4 regions of the Streptomyces sp. NPDC046831 genome follow, and region 1 is predicted to be linked to each of the others. Evidence: riboswitches for the same ligand, from Rfam matches in the RefSeq annotation. Region 1 holds a riboswitch; each other region holds the start of a gene.

Region 1 (5,511 bases):
CGCCGGCTGTCCGACGGAGCATCCGGGGACGGGGTCCGGCGCGCGCTGCGACGTTGTCGTCGATGGTCGACGCTCGGCGTCGCCGTCCTCCGCGCCCTTGCGGCCGCACGCACCGGACCCCCTGCACAGGGGGCTGCAGGTGCCGCGGACAGCCCCCGGCCGGGACCCCGCCCGCCGGGACCTCGCGCCGGAGCCGCGCGGGCGTGTCAGGAAACACGCTGCGGTAGTGGACTGCCCGGGGGTACCCGCCGTCCCCGCCGGGGCGGGGACGGCACGGGCCTCAGGCGGGACGCACCGCGCTGTGGACGGCCCGGGCCCCGGCGAAGAAGACCGACTCCTCGCGAATCGGCGCCCCCGGGCTCGGCGCGTGGATCATCAGGCCGTTGCCCGTGCACAGACCGACGTGGCTGACGTCGCCGTAGAAGAGGATCAGGTCCCCGGCCCGCATCTCGGCGAGGGCCACGGGCGTGCCGCAGCCGGCCTGGCCGGCCGCCGTGCGGGGCAGGTCGACCCCGGCCGCTCTCCAGGCGGCCTGGGTGAGGCTCGAACAGTCGTAGGAGTCCGGCCCGGTCGCACCCCAGACGCACGGCTTGCCGACCTGCGCGCGGGCGAAGGCCAGCGCCTTCGCCGCCTTCCTCTCGTACGCCGTACCCCCGACGTCACCGACACCGAGCGGGGCGGCGGTGGTGGGGACGACGGGGGCCCCGGGGCCGGGGCCGGCGGCCGGGTCCGGGTGGGCCGGGACGGTGGGGAAGGGCGCCGTGGTGGTGGGGGCGGCTGGCGGGTCCGGGTAGGTCGGGACGGTGGGGAAGGGCGCCGTGGTGGTGGGGGCGGCTGCCGGGTCCGGATAGGTCGGGACGGTGGGGAGGGGCGCCGTTGTGATGAGGACGGCGGCCGGGTCCGGGTGGGCCGGGACGGAGGGGAAGGGCGCCGTGGTGGTGGGGGCGGCTGGCGGGTCCGGGTAGGTCGGGACGGTGGGGAAGGGCGCCGTTGTCATGAGGACGGCGGCCGGGTCCGGGAGGACCGGGACGCCGGGGGAGGGGGCGGTGGCCGGGTCCGGCCAGGCCGGGGAGGCTGCCGTCGTCGAGGCGGCGGCCGGATCGGGGAAGGGCGGGACGGCGGGGAAGGGAGCCGTGGTGTCGGGGGCCGCGCCGGTGGTGGGGGTGGCGGCCGTGCCCGGCTGGCCCGGGCTCACCGCCGTGCCGGACCAGTCGGCCCGGCCCCCGTCGGGGGCGTTGCCCGGGCCGGAGGCCGCCGGCTGCCCCGTCCATTGTTCGAGCAGCTGCTGAGAGGTCAGCCGGGACGCACTGGGGGCGTCCGCGTACCAGATGGCGCCGGCCGGCCCGGCTCCGGTTCCGGTCGCCGGGCCGCTTCCCCGGCCGGCCTGCCGGGCCAGCAGCCCGCGGGCCTGGTCCATCTTCCTCTGCAACCGCTCCTTGGCAGAGCTCGGCACCTCGGGCCGCGGCCGGGCGACGGAGGGCGGCCGGGTCGCGGCGGCCTCCGGCCGCGTCCCGGCGGTGGCCGCGACCGTCGGCGCCGGCTCGGCGGCGACTCCGGCCCACGGGGCGGGCGCGGGCACGGGGGTGAGGAGGTCCGCGGAGGTGAGGAGCTCGGGGGCGAACCGCGCCGGTGCCACGGCGGGTTCGGCGGCCGGCTCCGGCATCACCAGTGCAGTCGAGACCGTCGAGACCGTCGAGACCGTCGAGGTCATTGAGCTCGTCGAGGCCGTCGACGCCGTGAGGTCGGGGCCCGCGGTGAGCTCTCGTGCGGGGGGCACGGCGACGGGTCCGGCCGGCAGGCTCGGGAGGCCGGCGGCCGGTGCGGCGGCCGGCTCCGGCAGGGCCGGTGCCGTGGCGGACGGTCCGGCCGGCAGCGCGAGCCTGTCCCGCGTGTCCGACGCGGGCCCGGAGGCGGTCAGTTCACCCGCCGGGCGCCTCGCCGGCGCCGCGGACCGGGAGGCGGCCGGGTTCGGGCGGCGGTCGGCGGGCAGGACGGCCGGGACGGTCGGCCCCAGTTGCGCGCGCGCCAGGTCGAACCACTGCCTGGTGACGCTCTCCAGGGCCGGGTCCCGTCCCGCCGAGGAGGTGTCGCCGGGCGCGGAGTCGACGCGGGTGCGCCGTGCCCTGCTCCTCGCCCGGGTCGCGTTGTAGTTCCCCGTGGCCGTCTCGGCCTGGTCGTACAGGGCACTGACCCGCCGCTGCACCTCTTCACGGCTGGGTCCGTCACCGCCCGTTGCCGAGGCGGAGTCGCGCGCGCCGGGGAGGCCACTGCCGGCGGGGCGCGAAGGTCGTTCCGGCGCCAAGGAAGACGTACTCCTTCCGCGGACCGCCTACCGGGTCGGCAGTCGGGTTCGGGCGGTCGCTTCGGAAGGTGTGCCCTACGGCCCCGCCCTGCCGGGCTGTTGAGCCGATTCACCACAAGGTCGGTCGGGTTCCCGGCTCCGGTGGCCACGAGGGCGCGCCGGACGCGGCGGAGGCCACGCGATCCGGCGGGTTCGCCGGAGGCAATCGTGCGGCCCGGGCGTCAACTTAGCGAACATGTGTGCCTGGTGTGAAGGTCGAACCGCGACGGGACCGATGCGGGTTCGTTACCTGCCTGCCTGCCTGCCTGCCTGCCTGCCTGCCTGCCTGCCTGCCTGCCTGCCTGCCTGCCTGCCTGCCTGCCGGGCCGTTCCCCGCCCCGCCCCGCGCAGCGCCGGGCCGCCGGGGCCGTGCCGCGTGCGGCACGGCCCCGGAGACGGGGCGGCGAGCACGGGACCCCGGGCGGCCCGGCGCTGTGCGGGGCCGTACCGGCTCGCGTACCGTCGCGTCGCCCGGCTGCACGAGCCCCGGCCCCGCGGCCCCTGCTCCCGCCGCGCCGGGGCCGCGACAGGGAGTCCCAGGCGGCGGTCAGACGGACCCGAGGTCGGACGACACCCAGCGTTCGGGGCGCATGCGGACGACGACCTGCTCGCCGTGGTTCTTCCAGGCGAAGTCGACGTAGGCGTCGACCTTGTCGGCCGGGAGGTAGCGGGCCGAGATCTCCCGGAGCTGCTCGATGGTGGCGGGTTCCGTCCCGACGACCGGGCCCTCGACCGACACGTACCGGATCGTGGGTTCGACGCGGTCCACCATCAGGGTGAACCGGCCCGCCGCACCGATCAGCCGGTTCTTGCGGGAGTCCTTGCCGGTCAGGATCCAGGCGATGCCGCCCGGCGCGTACTGGTACCAGATGGGCACGGTCAGCGGGGCTCTGTCCGCTCCGGCGCCGACCGCCAGCGCGGCGACGTGCGGCTCGGCGAAAAACTTCTCACGCTCTTCGCGGTTCAGGGCCATACGGGTCTCCTCCAGCGGTGCCGAAGCGGACGTCTTCGCCATCCGTGCCCCGTCTCGGCGCCCGTGGCACTCACCGGTGTTCCGCGCGCCCCGCTCGGCCCACCCCGTCACCCGGCCGGACGAACGAATCACGCCACTTCCAGCGGGCTCCGGCGGCGCCGGGAGGCGGCGACGTGGCCCGAACGGCCCTGTCGGGTACCCGCAGAAGCACCGGAGGGTGGGACATGCGTACCGCAGGACATCGCCCCGCCCCCGCCCGCCGCGCCTTCGACCACCGCCCCGCCGGCAGCCCGACCCCCGTCCGCCGGCAGCCCGACCCCCGTCCCGCCCCGCCGCCCGGAACCGGCGCGGCCCTCCCGAGATCCGGAACCGAACCCGACCGCCGTCCCGACCGCAAAGGAACCCCGATGTCCGTCGACACGCACCAGGCGCCCGCCCGGCTCCCGGACGAGGAACTGCTCACGCTGGACGCCCACTGGCGCGCCGCGAACTACCTGTCCGTAGGCCAGATCTACCTGATGGCGAACCCGCTGCTGACCGAGCCGCTCCGCCCGGAGCACATCAAGCCGCGCCTGCTCGGACACTGGGGCACCTCGCCCGGCCTCAACCTGGTCCACACCCACCTCAACCGCGTCATCAAGGCCCGCGACCTCGACGCGCTGTGCATCTGGGGCCCCGGTCACGGCGGGCCCGCCGTCCTGGCCAACTCGTGGCTGGAGGGGTCGTACACCGAGACCTATCCGGACATCACGCGGGACGCCGCGGGCATGGCACGGCTGTTCCGGCAGTTCTCCTTCCCCGGCGGGGTGCCGAGCCACGTCGCCCCCGAGACGCCGGGCTCCGTCCACGAGGGCGGCGAGCTCGGCTACTCGCTGTCCCACGCCTACGGCGCCGCGCTCGACAACCCGGACCTGCTCGTCGCCTGCGTGATCGGCGACGGCGAGGCGGAGACCGGCCCGCTGGCCGCTTCCTGGCACTCCAACAAGTTCCTCGACCCGGTGAACGACGGGGCCGTCCTGCCGATCCTGCACCTGAACGGCTACAAGATCGCCAACCCGGCGGTGCTGGCGAGGATCCCCGCGGACGAACTCGACGCCCTGCTGCGGGGGTACGGACACGATCCGCTCCACGTCACCGGCGACGATCCGGCCGCCGTCCACCGCGCGATGGCTGAGGCCATGGACACCGCGCTGGACCGCATCGCCGCGCTGCGGCGGGCCGCCCGCGAGGAGGGCGTCACCGACCGGCCCCGCTGGCCGCTGATCGTGCTGCGCACCCCGAAGGGCTGGACCGGGCCGGCCGAGGCCGACGGACTGCCCGTGGAGGGGACGTGGCGCTCCCACCAGGTGCCCCTGCCGGCCGTTCGCGACAACCCCGACCACCTGCGGCAGCTGGAGGAGTGGATGCGCTCCTACCGGCCCGAGGAACTGTTCGACGAGCACGGCGCGCCCCGCCCGGAGGTGCTCGACTGCGTCCCGGGCGGGGCCCGGCGGCTGGGGTCCACCCCGCACGCCAACGGCGGGCTCCTGCTGCGCGAGCTGCCCCTGCCGCCCCTGGAGCGGTACGCCGTCGAGGTGGACAAGCCCGGCGCGAGCACGCACGAACCGACCCGCGTCCTCGGCGACATGCTCGAGGACGTCATGCGGGCCACGGCCGAGCGCCGCGACTTCCGCCTGGTCGGCCCCGACGAGACGGCCTCCAACCGCCTCCAGGCCGTCTACGGCGCCAGCGGCAAGGCCTGGCAGGCCTGCACGCTGCCGGTGGACGAACACCTCGACCGGCACGGCCGGGTGATGGAGATCCTGTCCGAACACACCTGCCAGGGCTGGCTGGAGGGCTACCTTCTTACCGGCCGCCACGGGCTGTTCTCCTGCTACGAGGCGTTCGCGCACCTCGTCGACTCCATGGTCAACCAGCACATCAAGTGGCTGCGCGTGACCCGCCGCCTGCCCTGGCGCGCCCCCATCGCCTCCCTCAACTACCTGCTCACCTCGCACGTGTGGCGCCAGGACCACAACGGCTTCTCCCACCAGGACCCCGGCTTCGTCGACCACATCCTGAACAAGAGCCCGGAGGTGGTGCGGGTCTACCTGCCGCCGGACGCCAACACCCTGCTGTCGGTGGCCGACCACGTGCTGCGCAGCCGCGACTACGTCAACGTGGTCGTCGCCGGGAAGCAGCCCTGCTTCGACTGGCT
Region 2 (5,511 bases), on a different contig from region 1:
AGGTGTACTTCAGGATGTCGGCCCGGGAGCCCAGCCGCTGCGAGCAGTAGGAGCAGTCCTCGGGGCACAGGCCCGACTTGAGGTTGACGAGATAGTTGAGTTTCACCCGCCGGCCGAACCAGTGCCGGCGCACCCTGCCGGCCGCGGCCACCACGTCGAGCACGTCGTCGTCGGAGGTGGCCAGCACGGCCAGCGCTTCCTCACGGGTCGGCAGCTCGCGCCGAAGCCCCTTGTCCACCAGCGTGTTCAGCAGGTCCATGAGAGCCGATCCTGTCCTACGGGGCGGCCCCAGGCCAAGGAGACTTCGCACAACAAGGGCACTTCGACGTGTGGGTATGGCCACATCTCGGTCCGCCGGCCCTCCCGCTAGTGTCTGTGCACTGCCTACAAAAGCCCTGGAGGAGCCATGGCGTTCGGCTGGATCGACGAGCAGGCCCGGGCGCGTCGCGGCGCGGGGCTCGTGCGGACCCTGCGCCCGCGTCCGGCCGACACGCCGCTGCTGGATCTGGCGAGCAACGACTACCTCGGGCTGGCCCGCCATCCCGAGGTCACGGAGGGCGCCGCGGCCGCGGCCCGCGCCTGGGGCGGCGGTGCCACCGGTTCCCGGCTGGTCACCGGCACCACGGAACTGCACACCGAACTGGAACGCGAACTGGCCGGTTTCTGCGGGTTCGAGGCCGCACTGGTGTTCTCCTCCGGGTACGCGGCCAACCTCGCCGCGGTCACGGCGCTCGCGCCGCACGGCTCCCTCGTCGTCTCCGACGCGGGCAACCACGCCTCGCTCATCGACGGGTGCCGGCTGGCCCGCGGCACGACGCAGGTGGTGGGACACGCCGACCCCGAGGCCGTGCGCAAGGCCCTGGCGGGCCACACCGGGCCGGCGCTCGTCGTCTCCGACACGGTCTTCTCGGTCGACGGCGACGCGGCCCCGCTCACCGCGCTCGCGGCGGCCTGCCGGGAGCACGGCGCGGGGCTGGTCGTCGACGACGCCCACGGCCTGGGTGTCCTCGGCGACGGCGGCCGCGGCGCGCCGCACGCGGCGGGGCTCGCCGGCGCGGAGGACGTGGTCGTGACGGTCACGCTGTCCAAGTCGCTGGGCAGTCAGGGCGGGGCCGTGCTGGGGCCCGCCCGGGTGATCGACCATCTGGTGAACGCGGCCCGGACGTTCATCTTCGACACCGGCCTGGCCCCCGCGGCGGCGGGCGCCGCCCTCGCCGCGCTGCGGTTGCTGCGCCGGGAGCCGGAGCGCGCGGCGCGGTCCCGCGCGGTGGCGGGCGAGCTGCACGCACGGCTGACGGCCGCGGGTCTGGACGCGGTACGTCCGGACGCCGCGGTCGTCTCCGTGCGCGCGCCGTCCCCGGAGGGGGCCGTGCGGTGGGCGGCCGACTGCCGGTCGGCGGGGCTGGCTGTGGGCTGTTTCCGTCCTCCTTCCGTACCCGACGGTGTCTCACGGCTCAGGCTGACCGCACGGGCCGACCTCTCCGGGGCGCAGATCGAACGGGCTGTCGCGGCGATCGGCGGCACACGACCGTGAGTCGGCGTGACACGGCCGGGTCCCGCCCGAGGCCGAACGGGTCGGCGGGCTCGGACCTGACGAGGGGTGTCACCGCAACGAGGTGAGGAACCCGGCCCAGCTCCCGGGGGAGAAGAGCAGCGCGGGGCCGGCCGGGTCCTTGGAGTCGCGCACGGCGAGCCGCCCGGCCGCGGGACCGGAGCGCGGTGACGCCGTCTCGACGCAGTTGTTGGCTCCCGTGCTGTAGCTGCTGCGCAGCCATCGCACGCCGTGCAGGTCGTTGCTGGAAGGTACGTGGCAAGGCAGGGCAGCGGGCATGGCGCCTCCTTACGCGGATGCTCCGTGAGCTGTCGCGGCGATGAAGTCCAACGAGTCCTCGGGGGAAAGAGCGTGCTCCTGAAGGGAGTTGAAGGCCTCCGAGTAAGCCTCTACGTCTTCTTTCCGTTCGAGATGCGCGCTACTCGTCAAGTGGTCGAGAACCACCACGTCCAGGTCAGAAGTGCTCAGGAATGAAAAGATGACAAAAGGTCCGGTGACGCCGATGTGCGCCCCCGCCGCGAACGGCAGCACCTGAAGGGTCACCTGGGGCAGCCGGGCCGCCTCCACCAGCCGCTCCAGCTGCCGCGCCAGGACGCCCGGCCCGCCGACCTCCCGCCGCAGCACCGCCTCGTCGAGCACCGCGCTCAGCTCCAGCGGCGGCTGCGCCCGCAGCACGTCCTGCCGGGCCAGCCGCACCTCCACCAGCGCGTCCAGCTGCTCCTCGTCGAGGCCCTCCACCGCCGCCCGGGTCACCGCACGCGCGTACTCGGGCGTCTGCAGCAGGCCGGGCACGACCGAGGTCTCCAGCGTGCGCATGGCGCTGGCCTGCGACTCCAGGCTGATGAAGTCGCGGTAGGTCGGCGGCAGGACACCCCGGTAGGCCTGCCACCAGTGGTGCCGGCCTGCGCCGTCGTGCGAGCCCGCCAGCACCGTCAGCAGCTCGCGCAACCGGGCGTCCTCGACGGCGTAGGCGTCCAGGAGCAGCCGCACGTCGGCCGGCTTCACACCGCTCGCGCCGGTCTCGATCCGGCTGACCTTCGACTGGTGCCACCCGACCAGGCCGGCCGCCTCTTCGCTCGTCAGGCCGGCCGCGGTGCGCAGGGCGCGAAGTTCGGCGCCCAGCTTCCGGCGGCGTACCGCGGGACCGTGCTGCATGGGCTACTCCCTATCCCCTCCGCGCCGCCCGAATACGGTCTGCCGTCGCAGAGTTCACCGCTTCGAGCGACAGATATATGCATATCTCGGTGGAACGCCGTCGTGGGCGACGCGGTGATGGCAGTCTGACGACGAGGCACCAGTCCGGGACCGTACTCGAACCATCCGCTCCGTGTCGGTCTGCGGTCGCGCGGGAAAGGGATGACGTCGCCATGGCAGACCATCTGGAAGCATCCGTCACTCTGCCGAGCGAACCGGTCTCGGTGTCGGCGGCCCGCAGCTTCGTCGCGGACACCCTGACGGAGTGGGGCCTGCCGGCGGAGGCGGACACCGCCGACACGGTCCGGCTCATCATCTCCGAACTGGCCACCAACGCCGTCCAGCACACGTTCGGTCAGTCGCCGACCTTCACGGTCGACCTCCTGCTCGACCGCGACGAGCAGTTGCGCATCGGTGTCACCGACAGCCACCCCCGGTTCCCGAAACGGCTCCCGGGCGCCGTCCAGCAGGACAACGGCCGGGGCATGGTGATCATCCGGTGGCTGACGGCCGAGTACGGGGGCCGGTTCAGCGTCAGACCCACGCGCGAGGGCGGCAAGACCGTCTGCATCGCGCTGCCCTGGCCGGTGCTCACCCCTCCGGTCACGGCGGCGGGGCCGCCGGAGCCGTAGGGCTGCCCGGTGGGCCCGCCACCGCCGGGCGGACGGCCCGGGGGCCGCGGTCCCGCCGCCGGGCCGCGCCAGCCGCACGAGCCGCGTCGGCCGGAGGCGCCGTAGGGGCCGGGCAGCCGCCTGGGCTGCCTCAGCCGCACGGGCGTTGTCGGCGGGCCTGCCCTCGGCCGCGTCGGCCGGAGTCGCCGTCGGGGACCGGGCGGCCGACCCGGGCCGCGTCAGCCGTACGGCCCGCGTCGGCCGGCCTGGCCTCGGCCGCGTCGGCCGGAGTCGCCGTCAGCGAGCAGCTGCAGCCGCAGTGGACCGGACCGTTGCCGGCCGCCTCAGCGCCGACGGGTTCCTCAGAGCCGCGTCGGCCGCAACGGCCCGTCCGGGACCGCGTCGGCCGCAACGGCCGGCCCGGGGCCGCGTCAGCCGGGTCCGCCGTCGGGGGCAGCGCAGCCGCAGCGCGCCGCCCAGGAGGGCGGGACCGCACGCCGCGGCCTCCGTCGGGCGATCGCCGTGCGCGGGGGCCCGGTCACGGGACCGCGGCTCGCCGGCCGGGGGCGGGGCGGTGCGTCAGGGCACCGCCACCCGGCCCGGCCGGCCCGACGGACCCGGCCGGCCCCTCGCCCCCTGCGGGCCGGGTCAGCCGACCCGCCCGTACCAGACGCTCTTCGTCCAGATCTTCTGCAGCCGCACCACGTCTCCCGTCTTCGGGGCGTGCCAGATCTTGCCCTTACCCGCGTAGATGCCCACGTGGTACACGTTCGAGCCCGAGTGGAAGAACACCAGGTCTCCGGCCCGGCGGCTCTTCGCGGAGATGTGGCGGCTCTTGTTGTACTGCTGGGCCGCCGTACGGGGCAGCTTCTTGCCCGCCTTCTTGAACGAGTACAGCGTGAGCCCCGAGCAGTCGAAGCGCCGCGGACCCACGGCCCCGTACTTGTACGGGGAGCCCTTCTTGGACGCCGCGATGTGCAGCGCCTTCGTCGCCGACGTGGCGGCCGCGGCCTCGGAGGCGACACCGGGGACCACGATCGAGCCGCCGACGGCGGCGATGGTCAGGGCCGAGGCCGTGCCGGCCCGGGCCATGAGCGACGGGACACGATTCAGCGCAGTCATGCGCAACCCTTCGTCAGCCGCCTGTGAAGGATGACCTGTCGGATTCGGGCTGGCGAAGTAGCCCGGCCGCGTTGCCGCGGCTTCACCCCAAGGGCTGCTCGGCCCGGCCATGACATGGCCGTTCCGGCGACCCGTCGTACTTGGGTCCTCCACTCCTGCCGATCCACTTCCGTCGACCGGTCATCCGGGCGGCGGCAGGACTCGGCGTCCGCCCGGACCGCCCCGCCGTTGTGGCGGGGGCTTGTCGTCAGACACGGATCTTGGCTCACGGATGTCCGAAAATCCCAACGGAACCGGGGATTTGTGTTGTTACTCACCACTCACCCGTTCGGGTGGACACCCCACCGATCGAACGTCTGTCGCGGGTCCCGACGAGTCCCGGACCTGCGGCGGAACGCTTCATTCCGACCAACGGGCAGGCGCTGTGCGCAACTCGGACAGCCCTTGGAGAGGAGCTGGAAGTCGACCGGAAGGGCGTAGGCCGTTCGGCTCGTTCTGCGGCGGAACCGTGCCCTCCGTCGACGGCGAGGAGGGAGCGCGTCGGTGGTACGGCGTCAACTTCGCTGCGCCGGCGGGACGGTGACACGCGCCGTGCGCCGCTCCCCGTCCAGCACCCGCAGCGCCCGTGCCAGGGTGGTGGAGTGCAGCTCGCTCTCGCCCCGCTGGTGCATCAGGCTGAGCGCGTCCCGCAGCCCGGCTGCCTCGCGGACGAGCGCCTGAGCAGCCCTCAGGCCGCGGTAGGTGCTCCCCTCGCGGGCGGGGTTGATCCGGCCCAGCAGGTCGGCCACGCGGAGGTAATGGTCGATCAGCTCGCCCTCGGCGTGGGTCAGGGCGGGCATCGGTGGCAGCTCGGGCGGCAGCACGGGCGCGTCACCTCGCACCCGGTGCGGCCTGCGGGCCCCTGTGGCCGGTGACGACGCGGTCGACCAGCCCGTGCGCCGGCGCGGCCGGCGCGTCCAGGACCGTTTCCCGCTCCAGGTCCGCGCTCACCTGCCGCGGGGCCCGCCCGGTGTGCCGCACCAGCATCTCCTC
Region 3 (5,511 bases), on a different contig from region 1:
GTGGGCGGGCACCCCGTCGATCTCCCGCTGCCCCTCGGGGAAGGCCCGGTTCACGGCGTGCAGCCGGCCGGTGAACCCGGCGTCGCGGAGGTGGTCGAGCAGGCTGCGGCCCACTCCTCCGGGCGTGCGGCCGACGCCGATGACGGCGACCGAGCCGGGGGCGAGCAGCCGCCGCACCGACCTGGCCTCGGCGCGCTGTTCGCGTGCGCGCTGCACCGCCAGGGAGCGGTCCGTCGGCTCGATGCCGAACTCCAGGTGGACGACGCCGTCCTCGAAGCTGCGCTTCTGCGTGTAGCCGGCGTCCGTGAACACCTTGATCATCTTGGTGTTGGCAGGCAGCACCTCGGCGGTGAAGCGGCGGATGCCCCGCTCGCGGGCCACGGCCGCGATGTGCTCCAGCAGGGCGGAGGCGACCCCGCGGCCCTGGTGCGCGTCCTGCACCAGGAAGGCGACCTCGGCCTCGTCGGAGACGGCGGGGGGCTCGGATCCCCCGTCGGCTGCGGGCGAGGGGTGGGACGAGGCGGGCCTGCCGTCGGCGCCGATGCGGTCGTAGCGGACGGTGGCGATGAACTCCCCGCCGACCGTGGCCGCGAGGCCCACCCGGTCCACGAAGTCGTGGTGCGTGAAGCGGTGGACGTCCTTGGCGGACAGGCGCGGGTAGGGCGCGAAGAAGCGGTAGTACTTCGACTCGTCCGAGACCTGCTCGTAGAAGCTGACCAGGCGGTCGGCGTCGTCGGCGGTGATGGGGCGGATGCGCGCGGTGCCGCCGTCGCGCAGCACCACGTCGGCCTCCCAGTGGGCGGGGTATGCGTGCCGGTCCGGCGAGGTCTGCATGGGCCCCAGCGTAAGGCTCGCGCCGGACGGCGCGGCGAGGCAGTCTGCTGGGGGAGGCGGACGCCGATCGAGGCCGCGGTCCGGCGCCGCCCGTGAGCGGGCACCGGCCGTTCACGGCCCACTCCCACAGGTGTGGGAAACTGGTCTAGACAACCCTGGACACCTGAAGGGCAGCATCGCATGGCTGAGCGCCGCGTCAACATCGGCTGGGCCGAGGGCCTCCACGCCCGCCCCGCCTCCATCTTCGTCCGGGCCGCCACGGCCTCGGGCGTCCCCGTGACGATCGCCAGGGCGGGCGGCGCCCCCGTCAACGCGGCGTCCATGCTGGCCGTGCTCAGCCTGGGCGCCCAGGGCGGCGAGGAGATCGTCCTCGCGTCCGACGCCGACGGCGCGGACGCCGCGCTCGACCGGCTGGCCAAGCTGGTGGCCGAGGGTCTCGAGGAGCTTCCCGAGACCGTCTGACCGGATTGGCTCGTTCCAGCGGCGAGGCCGCGTCGTCCCGTGCACGGGCGGCGCGGCCTCGCCGCTCCTGCGCTACAGGGAATGCGCCGTTCCGGACACTCCCGCGCTGCTCGTCGGTCCGGACACTCGGGGGCATGTACCGGCCCGGGCGCTTCGGGGCCGTCCTCGTTCCGGGCGCTCCGGAGCATTCGGGCGCGGTCCGGGAAGCGGTGCATTCACCGGGTATTCCCCGTCCGGAATTCCGCACGGCACGCCGCCGCCGCTCATACGCGGGCGCGCGAGATGAGCAGCCCGGAATTCCACCCGCGTCGAATTGCCTCTTCTTGCACGTCCTGTATACGGCCCTCCTGTTAATTACGGGGACCCGGTATGTTGACGGGCCGTTGCGAGGTCCTCACGCGGGCGGCGCCCTCGTGCCGCCCGGGGACGCGCAGCCGGTGCGCGGCGGCCGCGCGCTCGGCGTGCAGGGCGGTGACCGCCCGCGCCCGCTCCCCGTCGCCGCGGGCGACGGCGTCCACGATGGCGCCGTGCTGCGCCCAGGACTCCACGGGGTCGGCCGGCGCCTGCACCGTGTACATCCAGGCGATCTTGTGCCGCAGCTGGGTCAGCACCGACGTCAGCGCGGGACTGCCGCAGGCCTGGGCCAGCGTCTCGTGGAACCAGCCGCCCAGCGAGCGCAGTTCCTCCCGGCTGCCCCGCCCGGCCCGCTCCTGCCCCAGCCCGACCAGGCCGCGCAGCACCTTCAGATGGGCCTCCGTGCGCCGCTGCGCCGCCCGGGCGGCCCCCAGCGGCTCCAGCAGCGCGCGCATCTCCAGCAGGTCCGCCGCCTCCCGCTCGGTCGGCTCGGCGACGCACGCGCCCGCGTGCCGCCGGGTCACCACGAACCCCTCCGCCTCCAGCGTGCGCAGGGCCTCGCGCACGGGGACGCGCGAGACGCCGTAGCGGCGCGCGAGGACCTCCTCGGTGAGCCGGCCGCCGGGCCGGTGAATGCCGGCGACGATGTCGTCCCGGATCGCGGTGCACACCGAGTGCGCCGGAATACGCATACCGACCTCCGCCTCGATTCCGCCGTGAAACGCCGACGCTGGACGCTTGTTCCGTGACTCTATGGCACCGGGCCGGAATTTCCGACGGCGCGACGAAATCCGTGCACGTTCCCGGACAGCGGACGTGCGGGGCACGACGGACGTCCGGAAAACACGAAGCCCCGGCCGGGCAGCCGGGGCGTTCGGAGTGTTCGGGGCGTTCGCGGGGTCAGACGTCGAGGCCGTGCTTGCGGAGATAGGCCACGGGGTCGATGTCGGAGCCGTACTCCAGGGACGTACGGGCCTCGAAGTGCAGGTGCGGTCCCGTGACGTTGCCGGTGGCGCCGGAGACGCCGATCTGCTGGCCGGGGACGACCCGCTGGCCCACCGAGACGCCGATCGACGACAGGTGGGCGTACTGGGTGTACATGCCGTCGGCCATCCTGATCACGACCTGGTTGCCGTACGCCCCGCCCCAGCCGGCCTCGACGACGGTGCCGGCGCCGACCCCGTGCACCGTGCTGCCGCTCGCGGCGTGGAAGTCGATGCCGGTGTGCGAGCCGGACGACCACAGGCTGCCGCCGGTCTTGTAGCCGGTGGAGACGTAGGAGCCGGAGATCGGCAGGACGAACATGTTCAGGCGCCGGCGCTCCGCCTCCCTGGCGGCCCGCTCCTTGGCCTCGCGCTCCTTCTTCGCCAGCTCGACGGCCCGCAGGCGGGCGGCCTCCTCGGCCGCCTTCTCCTCGGCCGCCTGCTGCTGGGCGGCAGCCTGGGCGTCGATCTGCGCGGCGACGGAGTCGCCGATGGTGACCACCGGGGTGAGGCCCGTGTCCTCCGGGCTGGGGGTCTCCGTAGCCAGCGCCGGGGCGGCGGCGAGACCGCCGAGGACGCCGGTGGTGGTGAGGGCCGCGACACCCGCCGCGCGGGCGGTGGTGCGGTGTACCCGGCTGGGCCGGCGGTGCTTGCCGGTGGCACGGCTGAACGCCATGGACAGGCTGGTCCTTTCCTTCCCTCTCGCCTACCGGGTTAGCTGACGGGTTCGGAGCAGGAAGGTCTCCTACGGGCCCCCTCGCACCAGGCGCGGGCGTCCGATTCACCCCAGGGACGGTGGGTCCCCGGCTCCCCTGGCTCGCGCCGTACGGGGACTCGGCGATGGCTGTCCGGTGCCGCGGGTGCGGCGCACTGCCTGACGGACAGCCGGCATGACGCTAATCGGGCCCGCCTTCAATTCCCAAACGGAAGACGGGTTTTGTAGCGCACGCCACAGCGCAGACAGGCAGCCTCTCCCTCAATTCGGACAACAGGGAGCCCTGGTGACACTCCGGTCACCAGGGCTCCCCGCGCGCGTGCTCCCCCGGCCCGCCATGACCGGGGGACGCGCTTCTAGTCGGCCGTCACCACCGAGACCGGGCCGATGCCGAGGTCCTGGAGGGGCGCCTTGATCTGCGCCGCGTCACCGACGAGGACGGTCACCAGGCGGTCCACCGGGAAGGCGTTGACGACGGCCGCCGTGGCCTCGACCGTGCCGGTGGCGGCGAGCTGCCGGTACAGCGTCGCCTGGTAGTCGTCGGGCAGGTGCTGCTCGACCTGGTCGGCGAGCGTGCCCGCCACGGCCGCCGCGGTCTCGTACTTCAGCGGCGCCACCCCGACGAGGTTCTGCACGGCGGTGTCGCGCTCGGCGTCGGTGAGGCCCTCGGCGGCGAGCTTGCGCAGCACCGTGAACAGGTCGTCCAGGGCCGGGCCGGTGTTCGGCGTGTCGACGCTGCCGCTGATCGCGAGCATCGCCGCGCCCGAGCCGTCGGGGGCCGAGCGCAGCACCTGGCCGAACGCCCGCACGCCGTAGGTGTAGCCCTTCTCCTCGCGCAGGACGCGGTCCAGGCGGGAGGTGAGGGTGCCGCCGAGGCAGTAGGTGCCGAGCACCTGGGCGGGCCAGACCCGGTCGTGCCGGTCCGGGCCGATCCGGCCGATCAGCAGCTGGGTCTGGACGGCGCCGGGCCGGTCCACGATCACCACGCGGCCGGTGTCGTCGGCGGTGACCGGCGGCACCGGCCGCGGCTCGGCCGGTGAGCCGGTCCAGGTGCCCAGGGTCTCGCCGAGCAGCGCGTCGAGGTCGACCCCGGTGAGGTCGCCGACGACCACGACGGTGGCCGTGGCGGGGCGGACGTGCCGGTCGTAGAAGGCGCGGACGGCCGCGGCGTCGATGCTGCGGACCGTCTCCTCGGTGCCCTGCCGGGGGCGTGACATGCGCGAGTCGGCCGGGAAGAGCTGCCGGGACAGCTCCTTGGCGGCGCGGCGGGAGGGGTTCGCCATCTCGTGCGGGATCTCGTCGAGCCGGTTGCGCACCAGCCGCTCGACCTCGCTGTCGGCGAACGCCGGGGCCCTGAGGGCGTCGGCGAGCAGGCCGAGCCCCTTGGCCAGGCGGGAGGCCGGCACCTCCAGGCTCAGGCGGACCCCGGGATGGTCGGCGTGCGCGTCGAGGGTGGCGCCGGCCCGCTCCAGCTCGGCGGCGAACTCCTCGGCGGAGTGCTTGTCGGTGCCCTCGGAGAAGGCGCGCGCCATGATCGTGGCGACGCCGTCCAGGCCGGCCGGCTCGGCGTCCAGCGGCGCGTCCAGCAGCACCTCGACGGCGACGACCTGCTGGCCGGGGCGGTCGCAGCGCAGCACCGTCAGGCCGTTGCGGAGGCTGCCGCGCCCGGGTGCGGGGAAGGCCCACGGCTTCGCCTCGCCGGCCTCGGGCCGGGGGTGGAACTCCATCGTGGTGAGCTCGGTCACTTCGCCGCCTCCTCGGTGTCGTCGGTGGCCGCGGCCTCGGCGGCGTCCGGGTTGTCGGTGGCGTCCGCCTGGCCGGCGACGGGCTCGTAGACGAGCACCGCGCGGTTCTCCGGGCGCAGCCGGGCCTTGGCGATCTCCTGGACCTCCTCGGCCGTCACCTCCAGCACCCGGTGGACGGCGGTCAGGGCGAGCTGCGGGTCGCCGAACAGGACGGCGTAGCGGCACAGTTCGTCGGCGCGGCCCGCGACCGTGCCGAGCCGGTCCAGCCACTCGCGCTCCAACTGGGCCTGGGCGCGCTCCATCTCCTCGGCGGTCGGGCCCTCCGCGGCGAAGCGGGCGAGCTCCTCGTCGATGGCGGTCTCGATGACGGGCACCTCGACGTCGCCGGAGGTCTTCACGTCCAGCCACCCCAGCGAGG
Region 4 (5,511 bases), on a different contig from region 1:
CTCTTCGTGGCTTCGAGCAACCCTTCCTCGACAGCCGCCATTCCGGCCTGGACATCGGCTTCGAGAGCCTGGTCCCGCACGCTCAGCCCGAACGGCCCGACGACGGTCACGAGGGGTCTCCTGTCTGCTGGTGTCTGCTGGCGCTTACACGGTTTGTCGATAGGTCGCTGCCACCACTCAAGTCAGCGTATCCGGTCACGTTTCGATCACCGATATCGCCCACCGATACAGGCCAGGCGGTATCGGATCACGCCCGGTATGCACTTCATCGGCAGATAAGTGTGTATTTCAGCCGACTCCTCTCTCCTACCCGCTCCGCCGCGCCCCTCACCGGCGCCACCCTCCATTCCGGCCATGCTCCCGCTCCCCTGCCCCGCATGACGACGGCCTCGCACAGCGGGTCGTGGACCGCGCGGCCCGCGCTCCCGGGCCCGTTCCGCTCTCCATCGTCGCCCCCTGGCCAAGGCTCGGTGACGACTCCTCCGCACGGACCGCCGATCACCTGACCCTTTTGCTCTTATTGGGCGGTATTCCCCGTTGGCACCGAATGCCCCTGGCGGCGCAAACCGTGATTTGGGCCACTCGGCGGACCGGGCGCACCGAACGGCCGCCCGCACCGTTCTCCCCTGTCCGGCAAGCGAGTTGACCCTTGGCAACCGCAAAGGATCAAGCACCCCATACCCTCCGGTCCAAGGTCAATCAGGGCGTTGTGTGATTCCGGCACTTGTTCCGGACATGTGCTCTCGCATACGTTCCCGGCCGTCGGGTGGACGCCGAATCCTGCCACCGCCCGAGAACCCATCGACCGAACCACGCACGGCAGGAGCGGGGGACCCAGGTAAGTCGCCGGGCCGGAGCCGCACGACACGTCCGACGCGTCGTGCGCCGCACCGGAACGGCTCGGGGTGAAGTCGTGCTCCCGACGGAGCACGGCCGGGCAGTTCCCGCCCGAACCCGACAGCTCACCTCGCAGGCGAAGGAGAGGAACTCGCCCATGCCTGCCCAGGCTCAGCCCCGCCGCACCCGCACCCGTACCGCCCGCCTGACCCGCACCCTCGCCGTCGCCGGCACGGGTGTGGCCGTCCTCGCCCTGCCGCTCTTCGGCGCCACCGGCGCCTCCGCCGCCCCGGCGGAGTCCGCCCCGGCGGAGTCCGCCCCGGCCACCGCGACCGCCCTCGGCTACCCGAACAACCTCGACGGGTGGATCCGGGCCTCCCTCTCGGTCATGGCCAAGAACGGCATCCCGGGCTCGTACAACGGCATCCACCGCAACATCATGCGCGAGTCCTCGGGCAACCCGCGGGCCATCAACAACTGGGACTCCAACGCGGCCAAGGGCATCCCGTCCAAGGGTCTGCTCCAGGTCATCGACCCGACGTTCAAGGCCTACCACGTGCCCGGTACGTCCTTCGACATCTACGACCCGGTCGCGAACATCACCGCCGCCTGCAACTACGCGGCCAAGCGGTACGGCTCGATCGACAACGTCTTCGGCGCCTACTGACGGACCGGCACCGGCAGCGGCCGGGGGCGGGCGTCCGGCGGCGCCCGCCCCCGCGGCGCTTCCCGGCCGGGCCGGTCGGCGTCGCCCGGCCCGCCCGCGTCCGCTCCGGCGGGCACCCGGCGGCCCCCGCCGCGACGGCCGCGCACCGCAAGGACCGGCCGCCTCGACGGCCGGGTGCCGGGCACGACGCACCGGGCCGGAGGCGGTCCGCCTACCGGCCCGGGAACAACCGCTCGAGGACGACGGCGATGCCGTCGTCCTCGTTCGACAACGTGACCTCGTCGGCCACCGCCTTGAGTTCGGGGTGGGCGTTGGCCATCGCGACGCCGCGGGCGGCCCACTGGAACATCGGGACGTCGTTGGGCATGTCACCGAAGGCGAGGGCGCGGTCACGGCTCACCCCCAGGTGCTCGGCGGCCAGCGCCAGCCCGGCGGCCTTGGTGATCCCGCACGGCTGGAGTTCGACGGTGCCGGGGCCCGACATGGTGACCGTCGCCAGGGAACCGACCACGGCGCGCGCCACCGCCGCCAACTCGTCGTCCGCCAGTCCGGGATGACGCAGCAGCACCTTGCTGACCGGCAGGGTCCACAGGTCGTCGCGCCGTTCGACGCGCACGGCGGGCAGCGTGGGGTGCGGCATCACGTATCCGGGCTCGATGAGCGTGAGCCCGTCGACCCCGTCCTGGTCCACCGCCGCGTACACCTCCCCCACCTCGGCCTCGATCTTGCCGAGCGCGGTCTCGGCGAGCTCCCGGTCGAGGGTGACCGACCACAGCAGCCGGTCCGCCCCGGCGTCGTACAGCTGCGCGCCCTGGCCGCACACCGCCAGCCCCGTGCTCCCCAGCGTCTCGCACAGCGGCCGCACTCTCGGCGCCGGACGCCCGGTCACGACCAGATGCCGGGCACCGGCGTCCGCCACCCGCGCCAGTGCGGCGAGCGACCGCTCGGACACGGTGTCGTCGCCGCGCAGCAGCGTTCCGTCCAGGTCAGTGGCGACGAGGGCATATGCGAGGGAGGCGGCCATGATCAGAGAATACGGATCCGCGGTCCCTCCGACTCAACGGAATCCGGACGTCCGCGGCCGACGCCGTCCGGATTCCGGCCGTGTCCCTCGATGGCCCCGATCCTCTCTGTCCGCGCCCGGACGGCACCAGGACGACGCCAGGCCGGAATTGCCCACTCCGACACGGACATCGCGGACATCGAACACCCTTTGGACACTGCCCAAGACAGGCACCGCCCCCGTAACGTGTGGCGCGACCACACACCGAGCTCGGCGTCCGCACGGCAGGTGACCGGGCCCGGCGTGCGCGAGAGCGGCACAGCGCACCACGAGGGCGTGCACGACGGCGTGCGCGACAGACAGCACGAAAGAGAGGCAGTCACCCCATGCCCCCCTTCGAGGTCCCCGAGGGCGACCCCTTCGGCCCGCACAACCTGCCCTACGGCGTCTTCTCCCGCGCCGGTTCCGCCGAACGCACCGTCGGCGTCCGGCTCGGCGACCACGTCCTCGACGCGGGGGCGGCGGCCGTCGCGCTGGGCTCGCCGTACGCCTCCCTGCTCGCCCGGCCGACCCTGAACCCGCTGCTGGCCGCGGGCCGCACGGCGTGGTCCGACGTGCGGCGCGCGCTGACGGCGTGGGTGACGGTGCCGTCCCACCAGGAGACGGTCGCGCCGTTCCTGCACCCCCTGTCCTCCGTGACCCTGCACCTGCCCTTCGAGGTCGCGGACTACGTCGACTTCTACGCCTCCGAGAACCACGCCCGCAACGTCGGGCAGATCTTCCGCCCGGACGCCGTGGACTCGCTGACCCCCAACTGGAAGCACCTGCCGATCGGTTACCACGGCCGCTCGGGCACGGTGGTGGTGTCGGGGACGGACGTCGTACGGCCGTCGGGCCAGCGCAAGGCGCCCACGGACCCCGCCCCCGTCTTCGGGCCGTCCGTCCGGCTGGACATCGAGGCGGAGGTCGGCTTCGTGGTGGGCGTGCCGTCGGCGCTGGGGCAGCCGGTGGCCCTGGGCGACTTCCGGGAGCACGTCTTCGGGCTGTGCCTGCTCAACGACTGGTCCGCCCGGGACATCCAGGCCTGGGAGTACGTCCCCCTCGGCCCGTTCCTCGGCAAGTCCTTCGCCACGTCGGTGTCGGCGTGGATCACCCCGCTGGACGCCCTGGAGGAGGCCCGGGTGGCCCCGCCGGAGCGCACGCATCCACTGCTGCCCTACCTGGACGACGCCGAGGAGGAGCCCGGCGGTTACGACCTGCGGATCTCGGTCGCGATCAACGGGCACACGGTGTCCGAGCCGCCCTTCTCCACCATGTACTGGACGGCCGCCCAGCAGCTCGCGCACATGACAATCAACGGCGCCTCGCTGCGCACCGGGGACCTGTACGGCTCCGGCACGGTGAGCGGCCCGCAGCCCGACCAGCGCGGCTCGCTGCTGGAGCTGACCTGGAACGGCCGGGAGCCCCTCGAACTCCCCGACGGCAAGCGGGCGTTCCTGGAGGACGGCGACGTGGTGACCCTGTCGGCGTGGGCCCCCGGCGCGAACGGAGCCCGCGTGGGCCTCGGAGAGGTGACGGGGCGCGTCGTGGCGGGGTGACACGCGTACCGGCCCGCCCGGGCGGGTTCGGCAGGGCGCCGGACGCGCCCGGGCGGGTTCGGCAGGGCGCCGGGTGCCTGCCGAACCTGCGCCGACGACCGCCGAGTTGGGCACGGCAGGCGTTCCGTGCTGCCGAGCCGCCGCCGCCTTCGGTGCGTCCGTCGGCTGCCGGCGCGGCAGGCCTTCTGCCGGGCGCCGACTCCCGCACCACCAGGCACCCGCGAACGCACGACCGACGGCCGACGACGCGCCCGGCGGGCGGCGGCACGGCGAACCTCCGCCGGGCGCCGGCTCCCGCACCACCGGACTCTCATGACCGCCGAACCGCCCGTGCGGACACGTCCGCACCGCCGAACCGGACGTGCGGACACGTCCGTTGGGCGCCGGCGGGTGGGCCCTCGGACCTCCGTCCGGCGCTCGGCTCCGGTTCCAACGGGCGCACTTGAGAGCCGGGCCGCCTGCTGGTGGGACTCCGGCCAGACGCTGCGTCGCCCGCAGGCGAGGCGGCCCCAGTCGGCGCGAGCCGTAAGCGGCGCGAGCCGTAAGCGGCGCGAGCCGTAAGCAGCGCGGGAGCCGTAAGCAGCGCGGGAGCCGGCCGGCCACGTGGGGCCGGTGCGCCCATGTGGCGGCCGTGAGAGGTGATTTCGTTGCCGCCTGACCCTGACTCCCGCGCCGCGGCGCCGTCATACTGGCGGCGGGCCCGGCGCGCGCACCGCGCCGGCCGCCCGACAGCACGACCCGACACCCGCCCCTCTCCGATCCGGAGCCCGTGGCATGACCGTCTGCCTGCTGCTGCTGAGTGCCGTCGCCCTGACGGCCGCCGTGCCGGTGCCCCGCGCCCTGACCCGGGCCAAGTGGCCCGAGCGGGAGCCGGTGGTCGCCCTCTGGGTGTGGCAGTGCCTGGTCGCCACCGTGCTGCTGTGCTGCCTCGCCGCCCTGGTCCTGGGCGTGGCGGCGGTTTTCCACACCGTCCGGGACCAGGTGTTCGCCCCCGCGCCGCCCGCCGTGACCGCCGCCTACGACCTCGCCACCGCACCGCCGTGGGCCGCGGCCCTCACCCTGCTGCTGGCCTGCGGCGCCGCCTGGACCACCACGATGCTCGGCCGCGAACTCGCCGAGGCGCGCCGACGCCGCGGCCAGGCCCGCGCGCACCTGCGCGAGCGCGCCCCCGACCTGCCGGCGGGTCTCCCGGCCGCCCGCGGTCCGCTGCTGGTGCTGGAGGACGAGTACCCCGACGCCTGGTGGCTGCCCGGCCACCCGCCGCAGCTCGTCGTCACCACGGGCGCCCTGCACCGCCTCACCGGGCACCAGCTCGACGCCGTCCTCGCCCACGAACGCGGCCACGCCCGCGCCCACCACGACTGGCTGCTGCACCTGTCGACCGCGCTGGCGACGGGCTTCCCGCG

What was found. Region 1 has a riboswitch for cyclic di-AMP ahead of ABZ920_RS13435 (NlpC/P60 family protein). Riboswitches for the same ligand answer to the same signal wherever they lie in the genome.
Region 2: linked by a shared signal. The riboswitch ahead of ABZ920_RS20445 (C40 family peptidase) and the one ahead of ABZ920_RS13435 (NlpC/P60 family protein) in region 1 are both predicted to bind cyclic di-AMP.
Region 3: linked by a shared signal. The riboswitch ahead of ABZ920_RS10410 (M23 family metallopeptidase) and the one ahead of ABZ920_RS13435 (NlpC/P60 family protein) in region 1 are both predicted to bind cyclic di-AMP.
Region 4: linked by a shared signal. The riboswitch ahead of ABZ920_RS18855 (transglycosylase SLT domain-containing protein) and the one ahead of ABZ920_RS13435 (NlpC/P60 family protein) in region 1 are both predicted to bind cyclic di-AMP.

What each region holds. Positions count from the first base shown of each region.
Region 1 is NZ_JBEYXZ010000012.1:74,864-80,374, reverse strand. Features, by position in the region: gene ABZ920_RS13435 (NlpC/P60 family protein) at 281-2,203, opposite strand; cyclic di-AMP (ydaO/yuaA leader) riboswitch at 2,311-2,482, opposite strand; gene ABZ920_RS13430 (pyridoxamine 5'-phosphate oxidase family protein) at 2,889-3,314, opposite strand; gene ABZ920_RS13425 (phosphoketolase family protein) at 3,722-5,511, shown strand, end outside.
Region 2 is NZ_JBEYXZ010000024.1:5,561-11,071, reverse strand. Features, by position in the region: gene bioB (biotin synthase BioB) at 1-259, opposite strand, end outside; gene ABZ920_RS20465 (8-amino-7-oxononanoate synthase) at 407-1,534, shown strand; gene ABZ920_RS20460 (DUF397 domain-containing protein) at 1,604-1,831, opposite strand; gene ABZ920_RS20455 (helix-turn-helix transcriptional regulator) at 1,841-2,707, opposite strand; gene ABZ920_RS20450 (ATP-binding protein) at 2,920-3,378, shown strand; gene ABZ920_RS20445 (C40 family peptidase) at 4,006-4,479, opposite strand; cyclic di-AMP (ydaO/yuaA leader) riboswitch at 4,483-4,664, opposite strand; gene ABZ920_RS20440 (hypothetical protein) at 5,034-5,342, opposite strand; gene ABZ920_RS20435 (ATP-dependent Clp protease proteolytic subunit) at 5,350-5,511, opposite strand, start outside.
Region 3 is NZ_JBEYXZ010000008.1:117,863-123,373, forward strand. Features, by position in the region: gene ABZ920_RS10395 (GNAT family N-acetyltransferase) at 1-834, opposite strand, end outside; gene ABZ920_RS10400 (HPr family phosphocarrier protein) at 1,015-1,296, shown strand; gene ABZ920_RS10405 (GntR family transcriptional regulator) at 1,647-2,342, opposite strand; gene ABZ920_RS10410 (M23 family metallopeptidase) at 2,551-3,309, opposite strand; cyclic di-AMP (ydaO/yuaA leader) riboswitch at 3,322-3,483, opposite strand; gene ABZ920_RS10415 (pitrilysin family protein) at 3,705-5,093, opposite strand; gene ABZ920_RS10420 (pitrilysin family protein) at 5,090-5,511, opposite strand, start outside.
Region 4 is NZ_JBEYXZ010000020.1:108,978-114,488, reverse strand. Features, by position in the region: gene ABZ920_RS18860 (polyprenyl synthetase family protein) at 1-110, opposite strand, end outside; cyclic di-AMP (ydaO/yuaA leader) riboswitch at 794-989, shown strand; gene ABZ920_RS18855 (transglycosylase SLT domain-containing protein) at 995-1,504, shown strand; gene ABZ920_RS18850 (HAD family hydrolase) at 1,716-2,528, opposite strand; gene fahA (fumarylacetoacetase) at 2,894-4,105, shown strand; gene ABZ920_RS18840 (M56 family metallopeptidase) at 4,880-5,511, shown strand, end outside.